DNA from 2 places in the Mucilaginibacter sp. P4_E8 genome. Region 1 is predicted to be linked to the other one. Evidence: riboswitches for the same ligand, from Rfam matches in the RefSeq annotation. Region 1 holds a riboswitch; the other holds the start of a gene.
What was found. A riboswitch is a leader RNA that binds a small molecule or an ion and turns the genes downstream of it on or off. The one in region 1 is predicted to bind cobalamin.
Positions count from the first base shown of each region.

Region 2: it holds a riboswitch for cobalamin, as region 1 does, so the genes downstream of both, metE (5-methyltetrahydropteroyltriglutamate--homocysteine S-methyltransferase) here and AC1DRQ_RS05010 (TonB-dependent receptor) in region 1, are expected to answer to the same signal.

Region 1 covers NZ_JBFUJG010000007.1:75,304-83,350, reverse strand. The annotation lists gene AC1DRQ_RS05025 (DUF5074 domain-containing protein) at 1-623, opposite strand, end outside; gene AC1DRQ_RS05020 (cell surface protein) at 665-1,603, opposite strand; gene AC1DRQ_RS05015 (YncE family protein) at 1,634-2,776, opposite strand; gene AC1DRQ_RS05010 (TonB-dependent receptor) at 2,781-4,814, opposite strand; cobalamin riboswitch at 4,959-5,159, opposite strand; gene AC1DRQ_RS05005 (sugar phosphate isomerase/epimerase family protein) at 5,508-6,452, opposite strand; gene AC1DRQ_RS05000 (sugar phosphate isomerase/epimerase family protein) at 6,462-7,322, opposite strand; gene AC1DRQ_RS04995 (ThuA domain-containing protein) at 7,665-8,047, opposite strand, start outside.
Region 2 covers NZ_JBFUJG010000006.1:79,982-88,028, reverse strand. The annotation lists gene AC1DRQ_RS04425 (M20/M25/M40 family metallo-hydrolase) at 1-72, shown strand, start outside; gene AC1DRQ_RS04420 (NAD(P)-dependent alcohol dehydrogenase) at 149-1,189, opposite strand; gene AC1DRQ_RS04415 (helix-turn-helix domain-containing protein) at 1,271-2,158, opposite strand; gene AC1DRQ_RS04410 (putative quinol monooxygenase) at 2,330-2,722, shown strand; cobalamin riboswitch at 3,169-3,370, shown strand; gene metE (5-methyltetrahydropteroyltriglutamate--homocysteine S-methyltransferase) at 3,534-5,840, shown strand; gene AC1DRQ_RS04400 (beta-ketoacyl-ACP synthase III) at 5,898-6,902, shown strand; gene AC1DRQ_RS04395 (acyl-CoA thioesterase) at 7,091-7,474, shown strand; gene AC1DRQ_RS04390 (porin family protein) at 7,650-8,047, opposite strand, start outside.

The DNA of each region.
Region 1 (8,047 bases):
AGCACTACAACCCCGTTTGATTGCGACAGCACAAATACATAATTGCCGGCCTTTATCATATCGCCAACCTGGCCGGTAACACCGCTTAGTTTTGTACCCAAGGCCAGCGTACTTAAATTAATTGGATAAATACCTGAACCGGTGCTCAGCAAGCCTTTTGTGGCATCAATACCTACAAACGCCCTAAAATCATTAGTGCTTTTGGCGGCAATGCGGGCAATTTCTTTTAAAGTATGTGAATCGGCTACTACAAAAGGGCCACCAACTTTACTCACCAGGTATAATCTGTCGTTAAAAATGGTGCCGTACTCCAGGGTACTGCTTGTGGGGTTAAGGTTTTTACCGGGATTTTCTTTAGTAAAAAGGCTATCAGAAATAACGCCTGTTCCAAAGTCATAAAAGCTTACGGTGCCGGTTCCGTGTCCGTACCAGCCTTCATTTATCAGGAAAAAGCCGTTGTCATATTTACCTACGGCCTGTACTTTAAGTGTTTTTCCCGTTGCCGAACTTACATCCGGCATAGGATTGACAGCATCCTTTTTACAGGAGCTCACCATGCCCATAAGCAGTACCGGAAAAGCATAAGGCAACAATTTCATAATGGTAGATTTTTTCGTGTTCATTTTTTTTAAGTTTTAAGATTATTGTTCAGATTATTTATGGTTTATTGATCGTCTAATTTCACAATGCTCAAATCGGCCACACCTGTAACCTCGGTCGATTGTTCGCCCAGCCAGCCCATGTCATACAGTACACCGGTTTGTATTTTGATAAAATCAACCCCCTTTAACTTTACGCTTACACCGTTTTTGTCAATAGCGTTAGAGATATCAACCTTATCGCCGCCTGAGGTGTTATCGGCATAACCAAAATCAAAAGAGCGGCTAATGATGTAGTCGGGATTACTGTCATCAATATTTGTGGATGGTAATAATGAGCCCTTAAGTGTGTAAGTACTCCCGGTAACCCATTTGGGGAAATATGGCTGCGTGTTGTATATGTTTCTTTTTATATAACCTCTGTTACCGTGATTATCTCTCCAGGGCACATCGCTGGTATCATTTTTAGGACGGGTATAAGTTACTGTGTAGTTACGCACGTAACCCTCCTGATTATACTTACTGCCTCTTAGCTCGTACCAGGTATCATCGGGTTTGCCATTACCGTTTTTATCATCCATAACCCATATTATCCCAGGCTCGGCAAAAAGATTGAAGGCATTACCAAACACGATAATATCGGGCTTGTTGTAGCCATTTAAAACCGTATGATCAAAACCATACACCACATAGCCACCCCAGGCTCCAAGTGTTAACAGGTTATCTTTCCCTTTTAAAATGGTTTTTGCTACTTCGGCGGTTCCAAAACCGGTGTTAATAAACTGGCCGGGGGCTGGTGTGTACTCAAAAAACTGGGTTACATAAGGGTTACTGCTTGCTGTTAACGGCCGTATAGGTGCTGTTGGGGTAACGGGAGTTACCGGTTTTTCTGGTTTTACAGGATCAGCCGCATCCTGATCTTTTTTACATGATGCCAGCATGGCGAGGCTAAGCAAAACCGCCATTGATAGCGTTTTGCTGTAGTTTAGGTTTGTTTTTATCATTTTATTAGTTTCTATTTTTATATAAAGTGTTTAATAAGCAAATGCAAAATGCGCGGGGATATCGCCCGCTGTTACCGACCATTTTTTCTTCCCGTTAACATCAAAGCAGTATAGCGTTCCGGGGGTTACATAATCTTTGGCATCGGTAACCAATACCTCTTTTGTAATAGGATTTACGGCGATACCATAGGGTACTTTGATCTGTGTTTCGGTTCCGTCGGTAATAAATTTGCGGTTAATAACGGTTTCGTCCTTCACGTTAAGCATGGAGTAGGTTGTTACATTTCCACCGGTTATATAGCTAAATTCATAACTATACATGTAGGCTATGTCATCATCTATCCACAGGTTGCTCACACCAAAATCAAATTCCTTTTTAACCTGGTCGGTTTTTGTATCGATCACAAACAGTTTGGATGGGATCTTATAATAATCGCCCCTTGAGGTTACATAGATATCGCCATACTTGTCGGCTTTTACACGGTCAAGGTTAATGGCTACGTCTATGCGTTTCAGTTCGGTAAATGTGGCCAGATCAACCACCGAAACGGTACGTTCATAATTCGGGGGACTGTATCCGCCCGAGTTGGCTACGTACAACTTTTCGCCCACTATAGCCATTTCTTCGGGCTGCCGGCCAACGGTAACTTTACGGGTGATCTGTAAACTCGCGGTATCAATTTCATCAACCGCGCCATTTGGGGCATTGGGGTCGCCCACTTTACCCAGATAGGCGCTCACATAAGCTTTACCATTATGGAAAGTAACGTAACGGCAATTAGCTATGGTGATAACTGATATACGCTTACCTGTACGCGCATTCAGGATCTCTACTTTGTTTGATACATTAACCACCACGTAAACTTTTGAGCCATATATGCCAATATCATTGCCCACATCGCCCAAACCTTTGGTTACCTCGGGGTTGGTTTGGTTATAGATATTCCGGCGGTACTCGCCCGTAGTATAATCCAGGTAATCAAGCGAAGCTTTATTCATGTTCATATTACCCTCGTTAAGCAGGTAAAAACCTTTTACCACACTTGCAGGATCAGCAGGCAGCAGTGTTTTAACCTCTTCAGGTATTGGTTGGGATGCCTTGCGGCATGAGCTGTAAATCAGGATCAGGCATCCCAACAACAAGCATTTGATAATATAATTTATGTTTTTCATAGGTTTAAAAAGTTGAACTTATAGTGAACCGGTAATTGCGCCCCGGCAACGGGAAATTGTATACTACATCATAGTACTGGTTAAGCAGGTTATTTACCTCGGCGGTAAGTTTTAGCCTATGCTTGTTGTACCTGGTTGTATAGGTAAGCCCTGCATCATGAGTGTACCAGGGCGGCATGTAGTTTGCCAGTTCATTAGCTTTTTGATTATACCTTTCGCCAGTATATATATAACTGTAGGTAAATGTCAGCTTGCGCCATTCGGCCGCTATCAACACAGAGCCGCTGTTAACCGGGGTATATGGGATCTGTTGATTATAGTTAAAATCGTTTTTATCGGTTACATCTACAGCCTTTTGGTAAGTGTAGGCGATGCCCGTATTAACAAATACATCATGTAATATTTGCCAGGTTGCCTGCGCGTTAATGTCTATTCCTTTAATATGAACCTTGCCTAAATTAATAATCGACCATCTGCCCAGGTCAGCACCCGGAACAGCTACGATCTTGTCCCTCACCTGGTTGTAATAAGCATCAGCCTGCAGCGCAAAATATACCAGCGTTTGCTGGTGCAGGGTTTTATTATAGGTAAACCCTACATCATACTGTTTATTAAATTCGGGCTTTACTGCGGCGTAGCCTACAAAAGTGTAGTACAGATCATTAAAGGTTGGCAGCCTGAAAATACTTTTATAAAACCCGCGTATCCTGAAGTCGGGGTTTTCAGTTGGTTGCCAGGAAAGCAGCAGCGCGGGTGTATATTCCTTCTTTTTGTCAGAATTACTTTCTATCGAAACCTTATCGTTAACAAAGGTGCCCAGTAAATTTACCTGCACATTAAGGCGTTTAAAATGCAGCTCAGAAGCCAGCGCGGTTAGCAGGGTATTGCGTACCGGAGGTGCAAAACCATATTTGGCCGAGTCATTTTCTGTGATGTGCAGCGTATTCCACTGGTAATCGGCAGCTAAGGCAACATCCCAGAATTTGTTGATCCGCAATTTGTTGGCAACAGAAAAGTAGAGCTCGTTCTCATAATATCGATCATTGAGCAAACCCGTGGTAGTAGTAATATCAGGGTTTACGTAATGGCTGTAGGTATTGGCATACTTGCCACTTAGCATTAAGCTATACCGATCACTGAATTTTTTATTGTATGACGACTGAACAAACACATCCCTGTCCCACAGCCGCTCATGCGAATCAAATTTGTTGGATACTATGGCAGCGGGCAATCCGCGTTCTGAGTTGTATAAATATCCCTTAACCGCCCATTTGCTGCTGTCTTTGAGCTTGCCATTTAAACCGGCCTCTACGCGTTGCGCGTCGATATCTCCGTTTTGCCTTACCGCGGTTGTATCATAAACCCCATTAGTGTACCTGAACTTATAGCGCCCGTTGGCATGCACAAGCTCTGTACTAAAGGTGCTGTAAACATTATCGCTCAGCTTATATTGCCAAAAGAACGAAGGATTTAACAGTCCGGATGAACCTGTTTTAAAACTGACTTTCCCGGTTGAGCTGCTGCCGGGCTCAAACCGGGGTTGCCTGGAAGTAAGGTAAATGGCACTTCCCGCCGAAAAACCTTTTGCCGATTGAAATATGGTGCCTTTTTGTGCATTATATAAAGCTATCTCTTCAATATTGTCAAGCGAGAACTTGCCAAGATCAACCTGCCCGTTCTGCGAGTTCCCAAACTCAACCCCATCATAAAAAACGGCTACGTGGTTACTGCCCAGACTACGCACGTTAATGGTTTTAAGGCCACCAATACCACCGTAATCTTTTAATTGTACCCCCGAAAAAAAGCGGATAGCATCGGCTACAGAAAAGCTGTTTAGTTTTTCTAACTCGGCGCCTTTTAATACCTGTAGCGGCGTGGCCGATGTATTGCGCGATGAGATCCTGCCTGCACGCACAGAAACCTCTTTAAGATGATGGTTTCTTAAAGTATCTTTTGATGATGAGCGGATGGTATCGGCATTTTGCGCCATTAAATTGCCGCAAAGTGAGCCTTGTATTGCTACAAGGCAAGCCGACACCAATAGAAGGCACAAATATTTGTACAGGCGTTGCAATATTTTCTGTTCGTAAAAAAATTAAACAAACAGCAAACAGGGTATAACAAATGGAAATACAACACACGTGAGGTATCCTCATTCCAGCTTCAATCCCCGAAAGCTATGAATACTTATAATGCAATGGCAGGTCTTCTGACTTACTCCCTGCTTATCCGGCCTTCCCATCCGCCCAAGGCGAACAGTGGCTAAAGAATGGATAGCGGTTAACGGAGCTTACAGCTGCGGGACAGTTCCGGAATTACACCGAATTCCCTTTTAATCCCTAAACAAATAAATGCTCAGGGAACCAAAAGCGACGCAAATATAGAATAAAAAATATGGGTAAATTTATTTATATATCCCCAAATGTGGGGAGGAAGAAAAGTAAAGTAAAGGCCTCGAACAGTACAAGAATTTCTCCACAGTTAGGAGCGTTTGGGTTCATTCCCCTTCAGAGTAATAGCCCATGATAAAACAGGATTAAATTTTAAAGTGTTGGCCTGTGCGATTCCCTCCCGACGGGAGGGTGTAGGGAGGGGTTTATGCGACCTACATCACGAATAAACCCCTCCCTGCCATTACACAAACCACCGCGCCCCTCCCCAAGGAGGGAATCTYATCTACCAAATAACCCAACTGTTATTGATGGGCTATTATTCTCTGGGGGTTAGGGTACTAAACCTTCGCCGCTATAGCCTTCATTTTGCTAAGCGCGGTTTTTGCCACCAGCAGGGCATCCTGCGCGTAATAACTTTTATTAAATACTTCGCACGATATAATAAGCGGCCTGTCGGGATTTTTAACCAATTGTAAAATACGTTTTACAGGGGCTACCCCATCGCCAACATACACCCTGTCGGGCTCAGATATTTGTTCAGGACTGATACCTGCGGGATAATCATTAACATGAAATATCTCTAATGCCTGTTTGCCCACAAACTGCAGACTCTCCACCGCCGATTGCCCTTTATATACATGAAATACATCCAGCAACATCCGCGCGTCGGGGTGCCCGCATTGGGTTACTACATACAATACCTGGCTTATGTGTTTTAAATTTGCCGATCCTCCCCACATTTCCAGTTGAGGTATCACACCGGTTTCGCGGCCCATTTTAAGGATGGTGTTATAGCGCTCCGTAACCGTATCCAGGTTAATAACCTCCGATTTTGTAGCTCCTGCCGGCGGAGCGGCTATTCTATGGCAGCCAATTTTGGCCAGCATTTCCATTTCGGCCTGTAGCTGGGTAAGCCCTTGTTTACGTATGGCATCATCGTCAACAATCCACTGTGCAAAGCCAATGGCGTTCTCCACCCTGATGCCCAAACCATCAATGATCTTTTTAGCCTCGGTTATTGAGCCACCATTTTTAAGATAGGTTTGCAGGGTATCTATCCATATCTCCACAGCGGTATAACCGGCTTTGGCAGCTACTTCAAGCTCCTTTATAAAGCCAAGGTTATGGCCCCGTATGGTGCTCATGTTTAAGGAGTACACAAAACCATGATCGTTTTTATCAACCTTAATTGCCGCTCCCGCGGGACCACCCAAAGCAGCGGCCCCTGCCGCCAAACCTAAAGTTTTTAACACCTGCCTTCTGTTTAATGAATTATCAGCCATGAAACGTTTTTAATAAGTTAAACTCTTGATATAAGCAATGGTTAGCGGTATCTGGGTACTGTATGACGGACTTTCATCCTCAATAAAATAATGTTTAATGCCCGCTTTTTTTGCCGCCTTTAATACCTCGGGGATATTGATCTGCCCGGTACCTAATGCTACATCATTTTTGGTATCAGTGCCGCCGGTAAGGTCGTTAGCAACGCCTTTCCTGATGTCTTTCAGGTGCATCAATTTCATACGCGACGGGTATTTATTGATCAGCTGTGCCGGATCCTGTCCGCCGTGGAACGACCACAGGATATCAATCTCGAACGATACATATTTAGGATCGGTGTTTTTGGCGATATAATCAAACAGGGTACCATCCTCATACTTACCAAATTCATACCCATGATTATGGTAGCAAAAGGTAAGTCCGCTTTCCTTTAATATTTTGCCAACACGGTTAAAATCAGCCGCGGCCTTTTTGGCATCTTCCAAAGTAAATTCCTTTTTATGGGGTATCCAGGCTACCATGACGTATGATGCACCCAATGTTTTAGCCAGCTTAATAACTGATTGAGGATCTTTAACAATATCATCATAACCTGCACCTATTGATGGTATTTTGATACCCCTTTCGTCGCAAAGTTTTTTAAATTCCTCTTTGGGCATATCCTTGGGCCCCTCTCCTTCCAATTCGGTTATGCCAAAGGATTTAATAGTATCCAGAACCGCTGCTGTGGCTTTAGGCATACTGCTGCGGAAAGTGTACGCCTGCACACCTATAGCATTGGTAAAAAGCGGCTTGCCGCTTTGGGCAAACCCCTGTGTGTGTCCCAAGGCCACAGCCATGCAAACACTAAAAAAAATCGAATATCTTTTCATAAAAACAGGATTATAGGTTACTTAATTATATTAACTATGAGTTCCCCTCTCAAGAGAGCAATAGCCCATCATATGACAGAAGGGTAGCCCACTACGGGGCACACCAAATTTTTACAATTATTTTCTACAAATATGTAGTCCCTACGGGACATGAAATACAGCCACATTTGCAGCTTAAATTATTGCTCTATGTCCCGTAGGGACTACATATTTGTAGAAATAAAACCAAAAGGTTTTTTGCCCCGTTAGGGGCTACACCTCTTGAATTAGCATAGATGCTGTCTTTTCATGGGCTATTACGCTCTCCAAAGGGGAATCGCAATTCCCCTGCCCAACTATTAATTACTGAAACTGAATATCTTTTAAACTAATAATGCCATCGCTTGGTTTGGTGCGTTTAATAGCAAAAAAGTAAATATCGTGCTTACCGGTTACCGGTTTCTGTACTTCACCGGTTAGCCAGGCCAGTTTCTTCCAGTCGCCGGTTCCGCTGTATGCCGTCGAGCTGATCACCGGACCAGCCTGTGAGTCAATACGTACCTCAATTTCGCCTGCAGCATCTTTTGACGCGTACTGGTAAGCAAACTTTGTAATACCCGACAGATCAACATCTCTGAACATGACATACGATTTATGGTTCCCTGCCGAAAGATCATCCTTAAAACGATTAAAACCTTTTAACTCATCGGCATAAACCGCCTTTACATTGGCATTGCGCAAAGTAA
Region 2 (8,047 bases), on a different contig from region 1:
AACACCAAAACCGAAGGGATAAAATGGCCCGTTCAGGTTAAGGCAACACGCAGTGGCGGGTTGGATAAGTAATACTTTAAATAGACGAAACAAAAAAGAGCGCCTGCTTACAAGCAGGCGCTCTTTTTTATAAAGTGATTTTTTAAGATTACAGCGTAGCCATATCAATAACAAAACGGTAACGAACGTCGCCTTTAAGCATACGATCATAAGCCGCGGTAATATCTTTCATGTCAATCATTTCGATGTCTGAAACGATATTGTGTTCTGCGCAATAATCAAGCATTTCCTGAGTTTCGGGCAGGCCGCCAATTCCTGATCCTGAAACGCTTTTACGACCAGCCAAAAGCGAAAATGGATGAATGGCATAAGGCTCTGATGGTACGCCAACGCAAATGTGTGTACCATTTGTTTTTAATAACGACAGGTAAAGATTCATGTCGTGCTCGGCAGAAACCGTATCCAGAATAAAATCAAACGAACCTTTAACAGCTTCTAACTGGGCAGGGTCTGATGTTACCACAAAGTGGTGTGCACCTAAAGCTTTGGCAGCCTCTTCTTTAGATGGTGATGTACTTAAAACAGTAACATCGGCACCAAAAGCAACGCCAAATTTTACGCCCATGTGGCCTAATCCGCCAAGGCCTAATACGGCCAATTTGTGTCCTTTGCCTACTTTCCAGTAACGCAGCGGCGAGTAAGTGGTAATGCCCGCGCAAAGTAACGGCGCAGTAGCAGCAAGCGGTAGCTTATCAGAAATGTGCAGTACAAAATCCTCATGAACCACAATAGTGTTTGAATAGCCGCCGTAAGTTGGCACACCATCTTTACCCTTGCCATTGTAAGTTTGTACATTACCATTTAAACAGTATTGCTCTAATCCATCTTTGCAGTTATCACAGGTTCTGCAGGAGTCAACCAGGCAACCTACGCCTGCAAGATCATCTGCTTTAAATTTCTTTACATGATCGCCTACTTTAATTACTTTACCTACAATTTCGTGGCCTGGTACCATTGGGAAGATCCCCGGGAACCAATCGTTTTTTATTTGGTGAAGATCTGAGTGGCAAACACCACAGAATAATATTTCCAGTTGAACATCGCGTGGTCCAACTTCCCTGCGTTCAAAATCCCAGGGGGCTAAATCTGTTTCAGCGGTTTGAGCTGCATATCCTTTGGCTTGTATCATAGGTTTTATGTTTTATGTTAACAAATTTATAATGATTATCCTGTTTGGTAGCTAAACATTTCAAAGTAATAATTATACTTTTCAAAGAGCTTTTCTTAAAGCCATAGGAGTAAAGCCTGTATGCTTTTTAAAAAAGTTATTAAAATAAGAAGCATAATCAAAACCCAGGCTGGCGGCTATTTCCGCAACGCTCCAATCTGTATGGCTTAATAATGATTTTGCTTCAGCAAGTACCCTGTCATTAATATGGGTGGTGGTTGATCTGCCGGTAATTTCACGCACGGCAGCGTTTAAATGGTTTACGTGTACCGCCAGCTTGTCGGCGTAATCCCCGGCCTTTTTCAGCGCCAGCGAATACTGTGGCGATTCAACAGGAAATTGTTTCTCCAACAGGGTCAGAAATAGTTTAGCTATACGTGAGGCCGCGTTTTGAGGTGTGAAATAAGCCACGGCGGGCTGCATCTTAATAGCCTCATGAATAATCAGGTTCAGGTGGTTACGGATAAGCTCATATTTATATATGTATTCGCTGTCAAGCTCCTGCTGCATCCGGCAAAAAATGCTGTGGATATAATCAGCTTGCGTGTCATTCAGGAAATAAACAGGGTCGCCGCCGGCTTTAAATAAGGATGATTCCTCCAAGCTTTCCATGCGATTCCCGCTTTGCAGAAATTCATTCGTGAACACACAAAAATAACCTGCAGCTCCTTCATGATCACCCTCCCAGGAGTAAGGGACTAAAGGATTAGTAAATACGAGGGCAGGTTTATTGATCTCGATACCCCTGTTTGCATAAAGTAACTGGCTATTGCCACTGAGTTTTAAGGTGATCTTGTAAAAGTCGCGGCGGTTGTAAGAGGCGAGGTTGCAGTAACCCTCGTATATAGTAGCAACCCTGAACTGTGTAGAGTCGCCTTTATTGCTTTCAAAATTATAAGAACCGTTTTGGGGTGTGTTTAACGCTTGCATGTTCAAAGTTAAACATTTCAAAGAAAAAGCGAGGTGGTTGGTTGGAGGACCGGTATATTCAAAATTTACACTTTCTAAGAACCTCAGGTATATCTTCAGGAGATCCAGAGGGGTAGAAATAAGGCCTTTTTATTTAATGGGCTTTCGTATCTTAGGGTAAACAACAACTCAATGAAAAAGAAGATACTTTAWGTCATAGGCAGTGTGTTACTGGCATTTATTATAAATACAAAAGGTATGGGTCAGGAAAATATCCATATGTATAGAATAGCTAAAATTCAAGTCGACCCGGCACAACTGGATAAGTATAATATTGCTTTAAAGGAGCAAATGACTACTGCTATTCGTGTTGAACCGGGAGTGCTTAGTTATTATGCAGTTGCCGACAAAAAACAACCTTCTCACATTACAATCTTTGAAGTGTACGCCGATTCAACAGCATACAAAGCTCATATACAAGCCCCGCATTTTAAAAAGTACAAAGAAACCGTTCAGCACATGGTTAGCTTTTTAGAGGTTGTAGATGTAAATTTAATTGGTTCGGCAAAAAAGCCGGGAATGTGAAAAGTTGCATTTTTCGTCCCCTCAGGGTCTCTCGTGGGGACCTGTGGGAGTCACTGCAGCTACGGTAAAATATGATTTAAATTTACACTTGTCTGACTTGAGAAGACTTCATTTACCTTCAAATAGCGCTCAAAAATTACACTTCTCTGACTTTTTATCCAAATCGGTTAGAAGATTATTTTTCAAATCACTTGCATTGTTTGTATCACATCCGTTACATTTAGGAAAATTATAAACCAAAATGCAGAAACACATCCTAATTGTTTATCTATTGGTTGCCTGTTGTGTGGCCGGTATCCTGATCAAATCTTTCGTGAAAAACAGGTATTTTAGAAAGAGTTAAAAGAAAATGCAAATGTGCACATCTCCAATCTGCACATTTGCATATCTGAAATCTGCACATCCGTATCAATCTATTCCCTATATTTGCCCTCAATAAAGTTCTTTACTTTTTTTCTGCATGAGGTTTCCTGCTATATTTAGGCAGGGATTAAAAAGGAACCGTGTGTAAATCACGGGCTGTCGCGCAACTGTAAGTAACACAAAAAATTGTTGCCTTTACCAGGTCCATTGTCTGCTTTAAGGCAGATGAGAAGGACGGCAACAATGTTACAAGCCAGGATACTTGCCCCAATGTATAAAGACAATGCTTTCGCGTTTTGAAGCAGTAGTCGAAGAAAAAGAATAACCGCAGGCTTTCACATGCTTGTGCGTTAAGCTTTTGCCTTTTATTACCATTTCCCGAAAGCATACCGAAAACCGTAAGGAGCATTAATTCAATTTAATGTTTAACCAAAAAAGTTTTATGCGTATGCTCAAAAACAATCTCGGGTATCCTCGTGTAGGTGCCCTCCGTGAACTCAAAAAGGCCAGTGAATTGTACTGGGCCGGCCTATCCAGCCGCGACGAACTATTTGCCGTTGCCCGTCAGCTCCGTATTGGCCACTGGCAAACCCAGGCCGAAGCCGGTATCGATCTGATCCCCTGTAACGATTTTAGTTTTTATGACCAGGTGCTGGATACATCGCTCATGTTGGGCGTAATCCCCGAGCGGTATACCCCGGTGTTAACACAAAACAGGGCCAATACCGAGATCGACCTTTATTTTGCCATGGCCCGCGGCTATCAAAAGGATGGCCTGGATATAACCGCCATGGAAATGACCAAATGGTTTGATACCAATTACCATTACATTGTGCCGGAGTTTGTACAAAATCAGCAGTTTAGGCTATTCAGTGAAAAGGTATTTGACGAATTTACCCTGGCCAAACAACATACCGGCACAACACCTAAACCAGTACTCATAGGCCCCGTATCGTACCTGTTGCTGGGTAAGGAAAAGCAGGCCGGGTTTGATAAGATAGACATGATCAAAAAGTTGGTACCTGTTTACATTGAAGTATTAAAAAGGCTGAAAAGCTATGGCGCGGTTTGGGTACAGCTAGATGAGCCTTTCCTGGCGCTTGATCTTACCCAAAAAGAAAAAGAGGCTTTTGTATATGCTTATAACGAGATCAGCAAAAACTGTCCTGGTATAAAAGTACTGCTCACCACCTATTTTGAAAGCCTGCAGGGTAATACCCAACTGGCTGTAAACCTGCCGGTAAGCGCACTGCATATCGACCTGGTACGTGCACCGAAGCAATTGGATGAGGTGCTTACCCTGCTGCCCGAAAAGCTTAGCCTCTCGTTAGGAGTAATTGATGGCCGCAACATCTGGAAAAACGATTATATCAGGTCGTTATCACACATCAAAAAAGCAATAGCAGTTATTGGTGAAGACAGGGTGATGATAGCGCCAAGTTGCTCCCTGCTGCATACCCCGTTTGATCTTGATCTGGAAACAGCCATCAACCCCGAAATAAAAAACTGGATGGCCTTTGCCAAACAAAAACTGAACGAGGTTAATGAACTTGCTGAAATTATTAATGGCGATAATGGCTTGTTGCAAGCCAATTTGCAGGCCATATCAAGCCGTAACCTGTCAAAACTGATCCACAAGCAGGAAATAAAACAACGTACTGCCGCCATCACCGATGCCGATGCCCAGCGTGATAGTACATTCGGCACACGTCAAAAAATACAACAGCAGCGCTTTAAATTACCCCTGTACCCTACAACTACCATAGGCTCATTCCCGCAAACAGATGATATCCGCTCGCTTAGGGCACGACTAAAAAAAGGCGAGCTAACCACCGCCCAGTATGACGAACAGATAGAAAAAGCCACCATTGATGCCATCCGCTGGCAGGAAGAAATAGGTCTTGATGTTTTGGTTCATGGCGAATTTGAACGTAACGACATGGTTGAATACTTTGGCGAACGTTTGGATGGCTTTTTATTCACCAAAAACGGGTGGGTGCAAAGCTATGGCAGCCGCTGTGTTAAACCACCGGTAATTTATGGCGATGTAAGTCGCCCGGCGGATATGACCGTGCGTTGGAGCAGCTTTGCGCAGGCCAATACCAACAGACTGATGAAGGGTATGCTTACCGGACCGGTAACCATACTGCAATGGTCGTTTGTGCGCGATGATCAGCCCCGTTCCGAAACTACCTACCAGATAGCCCTGGCCATCCGCGATGAAGTGGTTGCCCTGGAGCAGGCAGGTATTAAAGTGATCCAGATTGATGAACCGGCTATAAGAGAGGGTTTGCCATTGCGCAAAAAGGATTGGGCGGCTTACCTGCATTGGGCTGTACGGGCGTTTCGGATCTCGGCCAGCGGGGTGAGGGACGAAACGCAGATCCATACCCACATGTGCTACAGCGAGTTTAATGACATTATAGGTAACATTGCCGATATGGATGCCGATGTGATCACGATAGAAACCTCACGCTCGCAAATGGAACTGCTTGCCGCCTTTGCCGATTTTAAATATCCAAATGAAATTGGTCCGGGTGTTTATGATATCCATTCGCCCCGCGTACCTACGGTTGATGAGATGGTGAGCATGCTCGAGAAAGCATCGGCATTACTGCCGGCCGGTAATTTATGGGTTAACCCCGACTGTGGTTTAAAGACCCGCAGATGGCCCGAAACGCAAACCGCGTTGGTAAATATGGTGGAGGCTGCAAAACAACTTCGTAAGTTAGTTGTAGAAACAACAGTTTCCTGACAGGTAAAACAGGCAATTTCCGTATAATTGCCTGTTTTTTGTTGAATTTTAGTATTTATGAGATTAAAGAGTAGCGCGGTTATAACGGGTGTAGGTGGTTATGTTCCAGATAACATTTTGAGTAACAGCGATTTAGAAAAAATGGTTGAGACTAATAGTGAATGGATAGTTTCAAGAACCGGGATAAGAGAAAGAAGAATTTTAACCGATAAATCGCTCGCTACCTCTGATATGGCCACCTGGGCCATAAAAGATTTACTTAATAATACTAAAGTTTCTCCCGACGAAATTGACTGTGTCATCATTGCTACATCAACTCCTGATCACCTGCTGTTATCAACAGCCAGTATTGTTTGCGATAAGGCTGATTTAACCAATGCCTGGGCAACTGATGTTAATGCTGCTTGCAGTGGTTTTCTTTATGCTTTTACTATGGGCGCCAGTTTGGTTGAAGGCGGTCGTTATAAAAAAGTTATTGTTGTTGGGGCCGATCAGAACAGCGCCATTATAAATTACAAGGACAGGAACACCTGTATCCTTTTTGGAGATGGTGCCGGAGCAGTATTAATTGAACCAACAACTGATGATGTAGGTTTAATTGACAGCGTTTTTAAAACCGATGGCAAGGGCAGGGAGCACCTGTATGTACCTGCCGGTGGTTCTAAATGCCCGGCTACACCCGAAAGCGTTGCCGATCGCAAGCATTTTATACAACAGGATGGCCGTATAGTTTTTAAGGCTGCCATTAATGGTATGACCGATACCTGTACAACTATATTAAAGCGTAACGATCTTGACATTTTGGATATTGACTGGCTGATACCACACCAGGCCAATTATCGGATAATACATGCCGTTGGCGATCATTTAGGCTTACCTGCCGAGCGGGTAAAGGTGAACATTGACAGATACGGAAATACTACTGCTGCAACCATACCATTATGTCTTTGGGATTTTAAAGACGATTTTAAATATAACGACAACATCATACTAACCGCCTTTGGAGCTGGTTTTTCATGGGGTGCCACCTATTTAAAATGGGGAAAGCTGAGAACTGCTTAAGTCTTTAATACCAATTACCACTTGTTAATCAACGCGTCATTGCGAGGTACGAAGCAATCTCTACACAGGCAGGTCAATCATGCAGGTTTTATGCTTTTCTGTTTGCTCTGTATAGCTTAGAGATTGCTTCGTACCTCGCAATGACGCGTGTATTTAGTTTTTCCTGGAAAAACAACAAAATATCAAAAATGACAACAGAAGAAAGAATAAAAACATCCGAAACACGGATATTTAAAGCCGTGTTCCCTAATACAACCAATCATTACGATACCCTTTTTGGCGGTACCGCTATGCACCTGATGGACGAAGTTGCTTTTATTACCGCTACCCGTTTCACCCGTAAAAGGATGGTAACCGTATCGTCAGACAGGATAGATTTTACACGGCCTATTCCTGCCGGTACCATCATTGAACTGATAGGCAAAATATCTCATATTGGTAATACCAGCCTAAAAGTACAGGTAGAGATCTATATTGAAGAAATGTATTCCTTTGAACGCGAAAAGGCCATCACCGGCACATTCACCTTTGTAGCTATTGATGAGCATAAGCAGAAAGTAAGCGTATTGTAGAAGAGCTTAAAGCTAAAGGCTGAAAGCATAAAGCCAGTTAGTAGTTTGTGATACTAAAGGAAGAAAAGCGGGGCATGCCCCGCTTTTCTTCCTTTAGCCTTTAGCCTTTAGCCTTTAGCCTTTAGCCTTTAGCCTTTAGCCTTTAGCCTTTAGCCTTTAGCCTTTAGCCTTTAGCCTATTTTAACATAAAGGCAAGCCCAACATTCAGGCTTGCACGGGAATTACGCACAGCAGAATAGTCATTCATTTTAAATATGTCTGTTATGCCTCCCTGGTTATCATACTCAAGCAATAGTTTAAGGTTATCAGCTAACTTTATTTTGGTGCCAATTCCAAGTGTTAATCCAACATCTATATTTTGAAAGTAGTCCTTTACGTCAACACTAACATCGGTTGCCTTTGCACCGGCCAAATAACCGGCATAAGGACCAAAATTTAAATACCAATTACGTTTTTTACCAAAATGCCAGTTGGCCATAACGGGCAGCGTAATATAGTTCAGGTTATAGCTGGTAGAAAAAGTTTTGTTGTTTGCATCGCTAAAAAAACCATTACCCCAGCCCTTTTGGTCAA